DNA from 2 places in the Ruegeria sp. AA3 genome. Region 2 is predicted to be linked to the other one. Evidence: riboswitches for the same ligand, from Rfam matches in the RefSeq annotation. Region 2 holds a riboswitch; the other holds the start of a gene.
What was found. A riboswitch is a leader RNA that binds a small molecule or an ion and turns the genes downstream of it on or off. The one in region 2 is predicted to bind cobalamin.
Positions count from the first base shown of each region.

Region 1: linked by a shared signal. The riboswitch ahead of ACR0JR_RS17285 (DUF4198 domain-containing protein) and the one ahead of ACR0JR_RS20510 (DUF1636 family protein) in region 2 are both predicted to bind cobalamin.

Region 1 is NZ_JBQGAQ010000011.1:17,106-24,588, reverse strand. It holds gene ACR0JR_RS17290 (aldehyde dehydrogenase family protein) at 1-675, shown strand, start outside; cobalamin riboswitch at 788-990, shown strand; gene ACR0JR_RS17285 (DUF4198 domain-containing protein) at 1,121-1,906, shown strand; gene cbiM (cobalt transporter CbiM) at 1,913-2,524, shown strand; gene ACR0JR_RS17275 (cobalt ABC transporter permease) at 2,521-3,102, shown strand; gene cbiQ (cobalt ECF transporter T component CbiQ) at 3,102-3,884, shown strand; gene ACR0JR_RS17265 (energy-coupling factor ABC transporter ATP-binding protein) at 3,881-4,531, shown strand; gene ACR0JR_RS17260 (glycosyltransferase family 2 protein) at 4,609-5,856, opposite strand; gene hpaR (homoprotocatechuate degradation operon regulator HpaR) at 6,095-6,535, shown strand; gene ACR0JR_RS17250 (aminotransferase class III-fold pyridoxal phosphate-dependent enzyme) at 6,571-7,483, opposite strand, start outside.
Region 2 is NZ_JBQGAQ010000016.1:60,534-68,016, reverse strand. It holds gene ACR0JR_RS20515 (NAD(P)-dependent oxidoreductase) at 1-720, opposite strand, end outside; cobalamin riboswitch at 866-1,068, shown strand; gene ACR0JR_RS20510 (DUF1636 family protein) at 1,153-1,533, shown strand; gene cobW (cobalamin biosynthesis protein CobW) at 1,530-2,585, shown strand; gene cobN (cobaltochelatase subunit CobN) at 2,591-5,884, shown strand; gene ACR0JR_RS20495 (cobalamin biosynthesis protein CobG) at 5,881-7,020, shown strand; gene ACR0JR_RS20490 (precorrin-8X methylmutase) at 7,020-7,483, shown strand, end outside.

The DNA.
Region 1 (7,483 bases), on a different contig from region 2:
GGAGCGGCGCCAGTTATCATCGATGAGACAGCCGACATTGATGCCATGATCCCCTTGTTGACCAAGGGTGGATTTTATCATTCCGGTCAAGTTTGTGTCTCGGTTCAGCGTGTTTTTGCTCCATCAGGGATGGCGGAAACGGTCGCTCGAAAGTTGGCAGAAGCCGCCTCAGCGCTGAAGGTGGGTGATGCCCGTGACGCCAGCGTGGAATGTGGGCCACTGATCCGTCCGGGTGAAGTTGATCGAGTAGAACAATGGGTAGACGAAGCGGTTGCGGGAGGTGCCCGCGTAATGACAGGGGGTAAACGGCTGGGCCGAACGACCTATGCTCCGACTGTCCTTCTAAACCCACCCGCTGATGCGAGCGTGTCCACCTCCGAAATCTTCGGGCCGGTCGTTTGTGTTTATGAATATGATGATCTTAGTGCTGCATACGAAGCTGCAAACGCTCTTCCTTTTGCATTTCAGGCGTCGGTCTTTACCAAATCCCTGGATACAGCAATGCATGCCGTGCGGTATTTGGACGCCACGGCCGTCATGGTGAACGATCATACTGCTTTTCGGGTCGACTGGATGCCATTCGCGGGTCGCCGTCAATCAGGGTACAACACCGGCGGTATCGGCTACACCATGCATGACATGACGCAAGATAAGATGGCTGTAATACGGCTGTGAAGAAGCTGTCAGGATCGATCCGATGCTGGTCGAGCGAATGTGGGTACTCTAATTTCGCAAATGGCCCGCTTAGTGACGGAAACGATTGTTGACCGTGCTTTGCATGTTCTGGCATGAACACGCCATGTTCGGTTCCGGGGGATTCCCCTGGAAGCAATAGGGAATGTAGTGCGGTGCTCTTCGCGCCAAATCTGCAACTGCCCCCGCAACTGTAAGCGGCGAGCGCGGCTGACAATGCCACTGGGATATCCCGGGAAGGCCAGCATAGCGCTTTGACCCGCAAGTCAGGAGACCTGCCGAACACGCGCCCTCGGAAAGGGTGCTCATTGTCGGCGACGGGGTGTGCGCCTTATCCGTTTGTCTCGGTCGACGAACGGACGCGGGCCTTCCCCAAGTCAAAACCAAATATGTGCCGGGGAAGGCGCGACCTGAGAAGGACTGAGTTTTGAAGAAATTGCTTTTGGCAGCAGCAGCTGCTGCAGTGATGCCTGCGTTTGCGAGCGCTCATTTCCTAATGGAATACACAGAAAACACGATGATCGAGCGACCCGGTGATGTGCCGGTAAAGCTGATATTCTGGCACCCGTTTGAAGCTGGTCATGTGATGACGCTTGAAAAACCGGAAGAATTTTATGTGATCCACAACGGCAATAAAACCGATCTGCTGGCCACATTGGAAGAAACCACATTTGACGGCCCAGACAACAGCGCCAAGGCGTTCAAAGGCTCGGTCCCGGTGAAGCGTTCGGGCGACTATGTGGTGGTGACCGTTCCTACGCCTTACTACGAAGAATCTGAGGATATTTATATCCAGCAGATCACCAAGGCCTATCTGAACCGAAATGAACTGCCCACCGACTGGGATCAGCCGCAAGGTCTGGCAACAGAAATCCTGCCGCTTAACAAGCCCTACAACATCATTGCTGGCTCAACTTTCACGGGTCGCGTGCTGAGCGATGGCAAACCAGTTGCAGGGGTCGAGATTGAGATCGAATACATCGCCGCCGCCCCTGACCTCAAAGGCACGGGCGCCGCTGCACCGACGGTGTCACCGCTGCCAGGTGGTGCGCTGGTAGCGATTTCGGACGAGAATGGCTATTTCAGTTTTGGTGTACCCAAAGCCGGTTACTGGGGTTTCGCCGCTTTGGGCTCTGGTCCGAAAACCGAGCATGAAGGTAAAGAGCTGAGCCAGGATGCCGTGATCTGGATCCGCGCCTGGGATCTGGAGTAAACCCTTATGCACATTGTAGATGGTGCTCTTTCGAACCCTGTCGTAATCGGCGGTGCGATCGCTGCTGCAGGCGGGATTGCAATGGGGTTGAGGTCGCTGGATCTGGATCGCATTCCCACAGCGGGTGTTCTGTCAGCCAGTTTCTTCGTTGCTTCGCTGATTCATGTGCCGATTGGCCCATCTTCTGTGCATCTGATCCTGAATGGCCTGGCCGGGCTTTTGCTCGGTTGGGCCGCCTTTCCGGCTTTGTTTGTAGGGCTGCTGTTACAGGCTGTATTCTTTGGATTTGGCGGATTGACTGTGCTTGGGATAAATACGCTGAATATTGCCCTTCCGGCGGTACTGACCTGGATGATCTTTGGCCGCCTCATCGCCCGAGGCTCGGCCATTCAGGGGGCGATTTGGGGCGGTATCGGGGGGGCGTTCTCAATCGCAGCCACAACCGCGTTTGTTGCCATTTCGCTGGCGATGTCCGGTGACGCGTTCCTGCCTGCGGCCAAGCTGGTGTTTTTCGCCCATATACCGGTTATGGGCATTGAAGCCATGCTTACGGGGTTTGCCGTGATGTTGGCGCGCAAGGTGAAACCGGAACTGTTCAAAAAGGCGGTTTTAACATGAAACAACTGGTTGTTATTGCCACGCTGATGCTCACACCGATTTCGGCCCTCGCACACAAGGTCATCGCGGGGGTTTTCCCCGCTGGCGAAGCGATCGAGGGTGAGCTGGGGCTCTCCAATGGCGATATGGCAAGCGACCAGGAAGTTTTCGTCTACGGCCCCGATGGTGCTGAACTAGGTCACACCGTTACCGATGGAGACGGATTCTTTTTGTATATCCCCACAAAACCTGTTGCGCATACCTTCAAGGCCGATCTCGGCGCGGGCCATGTGGCTGAAGTGACCATGTCCGCAAACGAGGTGGCCGAAATCATGGGAGTTGCCGTTGAGGTTGCGGAGATCGGTGCTCAGCCGACGACTGTTGCAAGCGTTGGAACCGTGATGGTTGCGTCTCTGTCCGATCAAGAACGCGCCGCGATTGCTAAAGTGGTGCGCGACGAAACCCGCCCCTTGCGCCGAGAAATTGCCGCCTATCGCGAACATAACGATATGCAAAGTATTTTGGGGGGCATCGGGTATATCGTTGGTCTCTTTGGTGTCGGGTTCTATTTCGCCGCACGTCGCAAGTTGGCCGCCTGATGGCACATGCGCTGGAACCCCAGGCCAAAACTCTGGCCGAGGCAGGTGGGATTGAGCCCTACGGGGTGATCGCGGATTTGGATCCGCGGATGCGCATCGCGATAACATGTCTCTTTGCCGCCGTCACCGTTGCACTAAGTTCAACCCCCTCATTGTTGATCGCGCTTTCATTTTCGATCGGGCTGTTGCTGATGTCACGGTTGCCCGTTCGCCGAACTCTTAAACGTATGGCGATGATGGACAGCTTTATCATCTTCATGTTGGTGCTTTTGCCATTCTCCATGCCCGGAGACACCATGTTCACCCTCTTTGGATTTGCGGCAAGCTGGCAGGGGTTCTGGAAAGCCATTGAGATCGCGCTGACGGCAAACGCCGTGATATTGGCGCTGATGGTCCTGGTAGGGTCGATGGAGCCTGTCACATTAGGTCATGCATTGCACAAACTTCGCTGCCCGGAGGTGCTTGTGCATCTGTTGATGTTCACGATCCGCTATATCGAGGTGCTGCGCGAAGAGTACCTGCGTCTGCGCGGCGCGATGAAGGTCAGAGGTTTCCGGCCGGGAACCAACTGGCACACCTATCGCAGCTTTGGTTATCTGGTCGGTATGATGCTGATCCGCGCCATTGAACGTTCCGAGCGCATTCTGGATGCGATGAAGTGCCGAGGGTTTTCGGGCCGGCTTCTGTTGTTGCAGGAATTTAACCTGACCCGACGGGATTATTGGTTTGCCACGATGATGTGTGCGATTTGTGTCAGCCTTCTTATTCTGGATTTTCAATGACGATCCTTAATCTCGAAGACATTTGCTTTTCTTACCCGGGTCAGGCCCCGATTCTGGACGGGGTTGCGCTGCGGCTTGAGCCCGGTCAACGGTTGTCGATTGCAGGTCCAAATGGATCAGGAAAATCCACACTTTTTCGCATTGTCCTTGGCCTTCAAGCGCCCTCTTCTGGGCGCGTGAACATCTTTGGTAAGGATAGGTGTGTCGAGGCCGACTTTCACGAGGTTCGCCGCCGCATAGGACTGGTGTTCCAAGACCCTGACGACCAGTTGTTTTGCCCGACCGTGGCAGAAGATATTGCTTTTGGCCCGCTCAATCTTGGGCGCAGCACGACCGACGCGCTTGCCACCGTTGACAAAGTGCTGAGCGATCTGGATCTGATGCATCTGCGTGACCGTATCACGCATAAATTATCAGGTGGTGAAAAACGGTTGGTGACGCTTGCTACCGTACTCGCGATGGAGCCTGAGGCGTTACTATTGGACGAGCCGACCAACGCGCTTGATGCCAAGAATGAAGCACAGCTTCTGGAAATTTTGCAGGGATTACCTCAGGCAATTCTATTGGTTAGTCATGCCCCTGCGTTCCGCCTCTCGTTGGCGCCCGAGACCCTCGAACTCCGACGTGGGCAGCTTGTAACGGTGTGAGGCTGATACGCTGCGATCGGATGCCGCGCGTTGGCAGTAACCATCAGATCCAATGGAATAGGCAGATCAACCGAAAATCATGTTGGTTGGTTCAACGCCATTAGATCGGGATTGGCAGAGACATTCCCTCGTTCGGGTAGAACCGCTGAATGACGCGAGCGATTGCCCGCAATCATAGACAGCAAGAACCCGGAAAAAAACGTTTGCACCCCAATAACAATCATCGTGAACGCAGCGATCAAAGTGCGCATCTCGTTCAATGCCGCAAAGTCCGAGGCAATCCAGCCAGAGGTGATAGTGGCTGCCCAGATCAAGCCGCCAAATGTCAGGACAAGCCCGGCCAGAATCCAATATTGCAAGCGCGAATATCCCAACAAGACCCGAGCGCGTTCTGTTGGCAGTCGTAGCCCATCCCGATAGCTGCACATCAGTGCCGCCAGCCACAGCACCACCGTCTGAAAGGCCAGGACCATGGCTGCACTCGCCGCGACGGCCCAGTGATCGCCGATCCTGAAGCCACCGATCAGCGCCATTTCCTGATCTCCGCTAAGTTGCAGTAGAACGGTGATTGCAAATCCTGCGAGGAACAGGACCAGTGCAGGCACCAGAAACAGCCAGGTTGGGCTGAGCAAGAACATGTATATCAGGTGCCGAAGCCCATCTCTCCACGGATTCAAATGTGGTGCCCTACCGCGTCCGTCAGGGGACAAGGTTACAGGAACCTCGGCTATATTCAGCTTCCGCAGCACAGATTTCAGCAGCATTTCGGAAGCAAACTCCATGCCGGTTGAAGATAGGTTGAGCCGCTCCAATGCCTCTCGCCGGATGGCGCGGATGCCACAATGGGCGTCACCGATACCAGTGCGAAACAAAATTCTAAGAATGCCCGACAAGGCCGGGTTGCCGATATAACGGTTCTTCCAGGGCATTGCGCCTGGCTTGATTTCGCCACGAAACCGGTTGCCCATGCATAATTCGGCACCATTCATTAACTTTTCGATCATCGGAACCGCTTCGACGAAATCATAGGAACAATCGCTGTCGCCCATCACCAGATAAGTGGCGTCGCTTGCGGCAAAACCACCAATAAGGGCAGCGCCATAACCGCGTTCTTGAATGTTTACGACCCGGGCACCGGCCTTTTCAGCTAGGGCTTGACTGCCGTCCGTGCTGCCATTGTCTGCAACGATTACTTCGCCTGATATCTGGTATCGCTCAGCGAGTATCTGCAAGGCTTGTTGCGCTCTGATTACACAGGAAGAAATCGTTGCCGCCTCGTTCAGGCAAGGCATAACGATAGCGACCGAGTTTTCGGCTGGCACCATGGTTCAGATAGCTCCCAATAGCGGATCGTAACATCAACAATAAAAGATAATAGCCATAATAGTGTCCAAATCGTGGCCTTAACTGGCCGCAGTTGGAACATTTCGCTTGAAAGGGCTTGCTGGAAATTCTCCGAAGCGGCGGGCGCTAGTTACAGATAAATCTACAATAACGGGCACGGTCGCAGGAACTTGCCTTGTTAAACTTTGCAAACCAAGAATTGGCGATTAAGAAGGTCATATGAATACTCAGTCTCATACCAAAAGTACCGCCCGATCTCTTCCAATTGCGCTTTTGCGCGCGCGTGAAACTGTTATGGCACCCATCCGGGATATGCTGCAGGGTATTCGCCTGACTGAACAGAAATGGCGAATTCTGCGCGTACTGGATGAGTTGGGAGAGGTGGAGCAAAGCACTATTGCACATGAGGCTTGCCTGCTTTTACCCAGTGTGACCCGAATTCTACGGACGATGGAGACAGACGGGCAGATTACGCGCCGTCAAGACAACGAGGACAAGCGCCGGACTATGGTGCAGATCACCGACGCGGGTCGAATGATATTAGAGAACAATCTCGCCACATCGCTTGCAATATCGAACAATATCGAAGCGCAGCTGGGGCGTGAAAAGCTAGATCAACTTCTGGATCTTCTCGAGGAGCTGCAAGAGGTTAAAGTTTGACCCCGTCCTGGGAAAAAACGAGGTCAGTAGACAAGTCAGAGACTGGCCAGTCCGGTATCAAGCGCCGAGAGGATTTTGGCCACATCTTCCGAAGTGATCACCAGAGGTGGTGACAGGATGATGTTATTGCCGGACACACGAACCATTACACCGTCTTCATAGGCTGTTTTTTGTACCTGCAGAGGCAAGTGTTTCGCGATCGGTGCCTTTGTTTCGCGGTCTGAGACCAATTCCAGCGCACACATGAGGCCCTCACCCCCACGCACGTCACCGATGACGTCATATTTTTCAGTCAGCTTTTGCAATCCGGAAAAGAGTTCGTCTCCGCGGGCGGCGGCGTTTTCCCAGACCCGAAGGCGGTTAATTTCGGACAGTGCGGCAAGTGCTGCCGCTGCGCCGACTGGATGGCCCGAATATGTATACCCCTGATCAACCGATGCCAGACCAGTGGTGTCGGTTTCAAACACCTCGGCCACTTCGCCAGAAATCAACGCTGCACCGAAGGGAAAATAGCCATTGGTAATCGCCTTAGCCGTGGTCATGATGTCTGGTTTCACGCCCCAATGCCGCGCACCGCTTTCGCTGCCTGTTCGACCAAAGGCGGTGATGATCTCGTCCGAAATCAACAAAATCCCGTGTTTTGAGCAAACCTCGCGCACCATGGGCATGAAGCTGTGATGTGGTGGGATCACTCCCCCTGCGCCGAGAACGGGTTCCATAATGAACGCCGCAACGGTATTCGCACCCTGAAATGCGATTTCGGCTTCTAACGCTTTTACGCAAAGCTGCGCTAGCCGTTCTGGATCGGTCTCATCAAACGGGTTGCGATAGGTCCAAGGCGCGGGGACGTGAAAACATCCCGGCAACATGGGCTCGTAGGCTGCGCGAAACTTTTGATTACCATTGACCGACGCAGCTGCAAAGTGCGTGCCGTGATAACCCTGCTTC
Region 2 (7,483 bases):
AAACAGACCGATATCCTTTTTGACCAGATCCATGGTGAATGAGATATCGCGCGACCCATTCAGGATCACCTGGCTTTCCGTTTCGTGCACAAATGATGTGCCTGACGAAATTTTGATCGCCTCATAGGTCGTGCCAAGATCCATCCCTGCGGCCTTTGCGGTCACCAAAGCCTCGGCGCAAGTGATCAGATTTGCGGTTGCCAAATAGTTTGTCAGCACCTTCAACACTGAGGCCGATCCCAAATCGCCTGTGTGCAAAACGCGGCGCCCCATCGTCGTCAGGAACGGCAGAATGCGCTCAAATGTTTCTCGATCGCAGCCTGCGAAGATCGAAATATTGCCCGTAGCCGCCCGATGACATCCGCCCGATACCGGGCAATCGACTGCAGCCCCCCCACGTTCGATCACCGAAGCACCCAATCGTTTTACTTCCGCTTCGTCGGTGGTGGACATTTCCATCCAGATCTTACCGGATGTCACTTCGGACAGCATCTCCTGCATTACCGCGTCCGAGGCGGCAGGAGATGGCAGACAGGTAATCACGGCGTCACAATCACGCATCAATTGGGCGGGGCTTTCAGCTGCCTTCGCACCCTGCGCGACAAAACCAGACACAAGATCAGGGTTGAGGTCATGAACGGTCAGGTCAATCCCATTGCGCAGCAGCGAGCCCGACAATTTTCCGCCCACGTTTCCCAGCCCGATGAAGCCTACTTTCATATGACGCTCTCCCTGTTCGTCTTTCGATGCACATGCGAACACGCCTGTTGACCTAAGTCATGCCGTCCAGCGACCCTCAGAGGTCGCTTTTTTGCCCCTGTACGCACAGTTGAGCGAGACTCGCTTGACAAGGGGGGTGATGCTGTCCCAAGAGCCAAGTGTTGGTGTCTGCAGCAGCAGATGAAAAGGGAATGCGTCAGCGGATTTTCCGTCAAACGCAGCCGCCCCCGCGACCGTGACCGGAGAGGGTGCCCAAGCCACTGGCGAATGCCGGGAAGGCGGGACATCCGACAGAGCACCGCTCTGACATCCGCAAGCCGGGAGACCTGCCAACGCCCGAAGATGAAACCGGACGGGGTGTTCCGGTGTGGGGCTTTGATCGGCCCGCATGAAACCCCGTCCCCCACGAAGAGGATTGGGGGGATGAGAGACATGACCGAGACCACACCGGTCGAGCTGCTGGTCTGCACTACATGCCGTCGCGGCCTACCCGTCGAAGACGAAGCCCAACGCCCCGGCACATTGCTGCACAAAGCGCTTGAACAGGCCGCCCTGCCCGAGGGCATCACCCTGAAAGCAGTAGAATGCCTGTCAAACTGCGATGAGGGCTGTTCTATCGTGCTGCGTGGCGGACCTGATCGCTGGACATTCGTTTACGAACACCTCAGCGAAACCGATCACGTTGAAACCATCATTGAAGGTGCCACCAAGTACCTTCAGACCGAGGACGGGCTGGTCAAATGGCGTGAACGCCCCGAACACTTCCGCAAGAATTGCGCGGCCCGTATTCCCCCGATTGGAGCCCTGAAATGAGCAATCTCGAAAAACTGCCCGTCACCGTGATCACCGGCTTTCTGGGCTCGGGCAAAACGACGCTGGTCAAGCATTTGATGCAGAACCCGCAAGGCAAGCGCTTGGCTGTTGTAGTCAATGAGTTCGGCGATGTGGGTGTCGATGGCGATATCCTGAAATCCTGCGCAATCCCGGATTGCCCAGCAGAAAACATCATGGAACTGGCCAATGGCTGCATCTGCTGCACCGTGGCCGACGATTTCATTCCCACGATTGAAGCGCTTATGGCCTTGGAGCCGCGCCCCGATCACATTCTGATCGAAACCTCGGGCCTGGCCCTGCCTAAGCCGCTGCTCAAAGCGTTCGACTGGCCAGACATTCGCTCGAAAATCACCGTCGACGGCGTGATCGCTTTGGCCGATGCCGAAGCTGTTGCTGCTGGTCGGTTCGCACCCAATGTCGAAGCGGTAGACGCCCAGCGCCTCGCCGATGAGTCGATCGACCACGAGACTCCACTATCGGAGGTGTTTGAAGATCAGATCTCTTGCGCCGACATCATCCTGCTGACCAAGCCGGATCTGGCCGGTCCCGATGGTGTCGCCAAAGCCAAAGAGGTCATCGCGGCCGAAGCCCCTCGCCCCCTACCCGTCGTCGAAGTCGCCGAAGGTGTCGTGGACGTGCGCGTTGTCTTGGGCCTCGAAGCTGCTGCCGAGGACGACATGGAAGCGCGTCCCAGCCATCATGATGGTCATCACGATCACGAGCATGACGATTTTGAAAGTATCATCGTCGAATTGCCGGAACAGACTGATCCGCTGGATTTGGTCGCCAAGATCGAACGCCTGGCAAAGGAACTGAACATCCTGCGCGTCAAAGGCTATGCCGCGGTTCAGGGCAAGCCCATGCGCCTGCTGGTACAGGCCGTCGGCTCGCGGGTACGTCATCAGTATGACCGCCCGTGGGAACCTGGTGAAGAGCGCCGTTCGCGCCTTGTGGTTATCGCCGAGCATGATGATATCAAAGAGGCCGAAATCCGTGATATCCTTGTGGGTGTGACCGAGGCCGCCGAGTAAGAGTCATGCACGTCGTCTTCCGCGAAAGCCACGGGTTAGAGGAAACCGAGACCCCAACCGATCTGGGCCAGAGCCCGGCGGACTTGGTGGTGCTGTCATTTTCTGACAGTGACCTTGGCGCTTTCGCGGCGGGCTGGCATCGCGGTGGCGGGCCAGACGGGCGCATGCCAACCCTGCGGCTGGCCAACCTGACAGCTCTAAAACACCCCCTTTCTGTCGATACATATGTCGAACAGACGCTTGAGGGGGCCAAAGGCATCCTGATCCGCCTGATTGGCGGCGTGCCATATTGGTCTTACGGCTTGCAGCAGGTTCTGGCACTGGCACAGGCCAAGGGGATCGCACTGGCTGTCCTGCCTGCGGACGGGCGCGAAGATACGCGGCTGGATGAGTACTCCACCCTGCCCGTCTCAACCCTGCGGCGCTTGGCGCATCTGTGTGACACCGGCGGAGAGGTTGCGGCGCAGGCCGCACTCGCGCAGATGGCACTGGCGGCGGGACTATATGCCGGTCCGGTGATGGGGACAAAGTCCATACCGGATTACGGCGCCTGGTGCCCGGATCGTGGCGTTATACCGGCAGACACAGCTTTTTCGGGCGATGCAAAACGCATTATCGTCACGTTTTATCGGGCCTACCTGACCTCTGCCGACACTGCCCCAATCGCGGCTTTGATCCGCAGTGTGCGATCGCGTGGATTCGAGGCCATTGGCCTGTTCGCCCCATCGCTCAAAGCGCCAACCGCCGCAGACTGGTTGCGTGAGACGATCGTGGCGCTGAAACCTTCGGCGATCATCAATGCCACCTCCTTTTCGGGCAAGGGCGCATCAGGCACTTCACCCTTGGATGCTGCCAATGTGCCCGTCTTTCAGGTCGCCCTCGCGACCTCGCGCCGCAAAGCCTGGGCCGAGGCGGAACGCGGGCTTTCGCCTGCCGACCTCGCTATGCATGTGGTGCTGCCCGAGGTCGACGGGCGGATTAACGCGGGCATCGTGTCGTTCAAAGAACCGGGCAAGCGCGATCCTTATCTGGAATATTCGCGTTTTGCCCACCAGCCTGAAGCTGACCGGATCGAAGCTGTCATCGATCGGGTCTCTGGCTGGCTGGACCTGCACGAAAAGCCCAGTTCGGATCAAATACCGGCGCTGGTTCTGTCGACTTACCCGGGTAAGGACTGGCAGATAGCGCATGCAGTTGGCCTTGATGCGCTTGCTTCAGCCGAAGCGATGCTGACCGATCTTCAGAATGAGGGATATGCAACCGCACCGGCCGAGCCGATTGCCGAAACCCTGCTGGGCGCCCGGATTTCATGGTCATTGCAGGACTACCTGATTGCGCATGCAGAGCTACCCGATCAATTGCGCGCCGATCTGCAGGCGGTCTGGGGAGACCCCGAGGACGATCCAGTGTTCGCAGATGGAGCATTCCATTTCACGGCCCTTCGGCGTGGCAACGCTGTGGTTGCGCTGCAGCCAGAACGCGGCACGCCAGAGCTGCGCGAGGATGACTATCATGACCTTTCGCGCACGCCTCGTCACAGCTACGTCGCCTTTTACCTTTGGCTGCGCAAAGGGATAGGCGCGGATGCTTTGATCCATATTGGTGCCCATGGCACGCTGGAATGGCTGCCAGGTAAATCGGTCGCTTTATGCAATGAATGCTGGCCCGAGGTGTTGATCGGCGATCTGCCGGTGATCTACCCGTTCATCGTCAATGACCCCGGCGAAGCTGCGCAGGCCAAGCGCCGGATCGGCGCTGTTACGCTGGGCCATATCCCGCCCCCGATGAAAGAAAGTGGTACGCCGGATCGCATGGTTCGGCTGGAAGCACTGCTGGATGAGTTCTCGAACGCGGACGGTCTGGACCCCAAGCGCCGTGACCGGTTACAGGAAGATATCCGCGACGAGGCCCAGGCCATTGGGCTGGCAAGCGACCTTGGCCTCGATCAGGCCACCTGCATCGCCGAGGCGATCACGCGCATTGATCGATTTGTCTGCGATATCAAGGAAAGTCAGTTCGGCGACGGCCTGCACATCTTTGGACGGGTTCCAGATGTGACGGGTGATTTCAACCCCGCGCCTTCTGCCCAAGCTGAGCGCAATGCTCTGGTCGATGCGCTAGCTGGCAAACGGATCGAAGCCGGACCTTCAGGCTCTCCCTATCGCGGGCGCTCAGACGTGCTGCCTACTGGGCGGAATCTTTATACCACCGACCCGCGTTCTGTGCCCACGCGTGCGGCCTATACTCAAGGCGTCAAGCTGGCAGAGGAGTTGGTGCGTCGACACCTGCAGGAAGAAGGCGACTATCCTAAGGGGCTGATCGTCGACCTGTGGGGCTCGGCCACGATGCGCACCGCAGGCGAGGAATTCGCCATGGCGCTGCACTTGCTGGGTGTGAAACCGGTTTGGGACAAAGGCTCGGAGCGTGTTTCGGGCATCGAAGTGCTGCCGATCACCGACCTCAGCCGTCCGCGTCTGGACGTGACCTTACGGGTCTCGGGCCTGTTCCGTGATGTGTTCCCAACGCTTTCGGCGCTTTTTGGCCAGGCCGTACGGGCACTATCTGAACGGGATGAGGCGCCCGATTGGAACCCTTATGCCGGTCAGGAACCGGCAGCACGGGTCTTTGGACCGGCCCCCGGCAGCTATGGCGTCAACATGACCCAACTATCCGAAATCTACACCGATGAGGCCCGCTCAAAGGCGGGTGAGGCGTGGTTAGATGCCAGTTCCTTTGCACTGGAAGGTGAGCACATCACGAAGGACGTCGATGGCATTACGCGGCGTGTCGCCAATGCTGACAGCTTTGTACACCTCCAGGACCTGACCGAGACCGACCTGCTATTGGCGAATGACTATGCCACGCATGAGGCCGGGTTTGCTGCCGCCAAGAAAATCACCGGTGGTAACGCTCAGCTCTATCACCTGGACAATACCAACCCGGAAAATCCACGCGCCCGTACCTTGCCCGAAGAGATTAGCCGCGTGGTTCATGCGCGCGCCGCCAATCCAGGATGGATAGCGGGGATGCAGCGGCATGGTTTTCGAGGCGCGGCCGAGATTGCAGCGACGCTTGATCACATGGCATCGTTTGCACATTTGTCTGGCACCGTCGCGCCGCATCTGTTCGATCTTTATCATGAAGCCACGCTTGGCGACGAAGGCGTCGATGCCTTTCTACAAGAGGCGAACCCGCGTGCGCATCAAGCGATGCGAGACCGTTTCCGCGCCTTGTTGGATGCTGGATTATGGAATACGCGCCGAAACTCGATCCGTGCCGGTTTGGAAGGTCTGGGATGAGCGCTCTCACCGACAAACCTGTCGTCCAAGGCTGGTGCCCCGGCGCCCATCGCCCGATGATGTCCGGCGATGGGCTGGTCGTGCGCGTACGCCCGCGGTTGGCGCGGCTTAGCGCTCAGCAGGCTTTGGGTCTGTGCGAATTGGCCGACCGTTTCGGCAATGGCACTATTGACCTGACCAACCGTGCGAACCTGCAACTGCGCGGCGTCAAGGAAGCCGACCACCAGCCGCTATTGGCCGAGCTGTCTGATCTGAACCTTCTCGATGCCGAGCCCGGCATCGAGATCAGACGGAATATTTTGGTCACACCGCTCTACCGTGCAGGTGATCTGACAGCGCGACTAACGCAGCATCTGATTGACCGCCTAGCAGAGTTGCCCTCGCTGCCCGCCAAGTTCGGATTTGCAATTGATACTGGACCCGAGCGCCTATTAGCCGGAGACTCGGCTGACATTCGCGTGGAAACCGGCGAAAACGACCTGATTCTGCGTGCTGACGGTGCTGAGACCGGGCGGTCTGTTTCTGAAGCCGATGCCATCGATCGACTGATCGAACTGGCAAAGTGGTTCTCTGAAACCTATACGCCCGAGACACGCCGAATGGCCCGCGTGATCTCTGCGCAAGACCTTCCGCTCGAATGGCAAGGCAGCCCGCCCGGCCCAATAGGTACCCTGCTACAGCCTGGCGCTTGCGAGTTGGGAACACTTTTGGGCGCGACGTTTGGGCAATTGCCCGCAGGCCCACTCTCGAAACTGATCGAGAGCAGCGGTGCATCTGCCCTGCGAGTTACACCGTGGCGGTTGATCCTGCTTGAAGGCGGAGCAGATACTCCCGCACCAGCCTTCGTCACAGACGGTACTGACCCGCTGATGACCACCGACGCCTGCCCTGGCACGCCGTTCTGTCCGCAGGCGCAAGTGGAAACGCGAGAGATCGCGCGCGTTTTGGCGGCTCGAGTGCCCGGATCTCTGCATGTCTCGGGGTGTGCAAAGGGTTGCGCCCGGATGGGTACTGCAGATGTCACCTTAGTGGGATGCAATGGACGATTTGATCTTGTCAAACAAGGTCGTGCAGGGGATGAGCCCTGCCAACGCAGCCTGACCGAAGAAACACTTATGACCATGGACTTCACCTGATGCCCTATGAATACGAAACCGACGGCGCGGCGATTTACAAACAGAGCTTTGCCACCATACGCTCTGAGGCCGATCTCGCTCGGTTCGATGCCGATGAAGAGCAAGTGGCCGTGCGCATGATCCATGCCGCTGGAATGGTTGGGCTGGAAGAGTTCGTGCATTTCTCGCCCGGCTTCGTCACAGCTGCCCGCACCACGCTGGAAAATGGCGCACCGATCCTGTGCGACGCGCGCATGGTCAGCGAAGGTGTGACCCGCTTCCGCCTGCCTGCGGATAATGAGGTAATCTGCACTCTGCATGACGAACGCGTGCGCCCATTGGCCGCTGAGATGAGCAACACGCGCTCTGCTGCTGCGCTAGAGTTGTGGCGTCCGCATCTTGGCGGCGCGCTGGTCGCGATCGGTAACGCTCCGACTGCGCTATTCCATCTGCTAAACATGCTGGAAGACCCAGATTGTCCGCG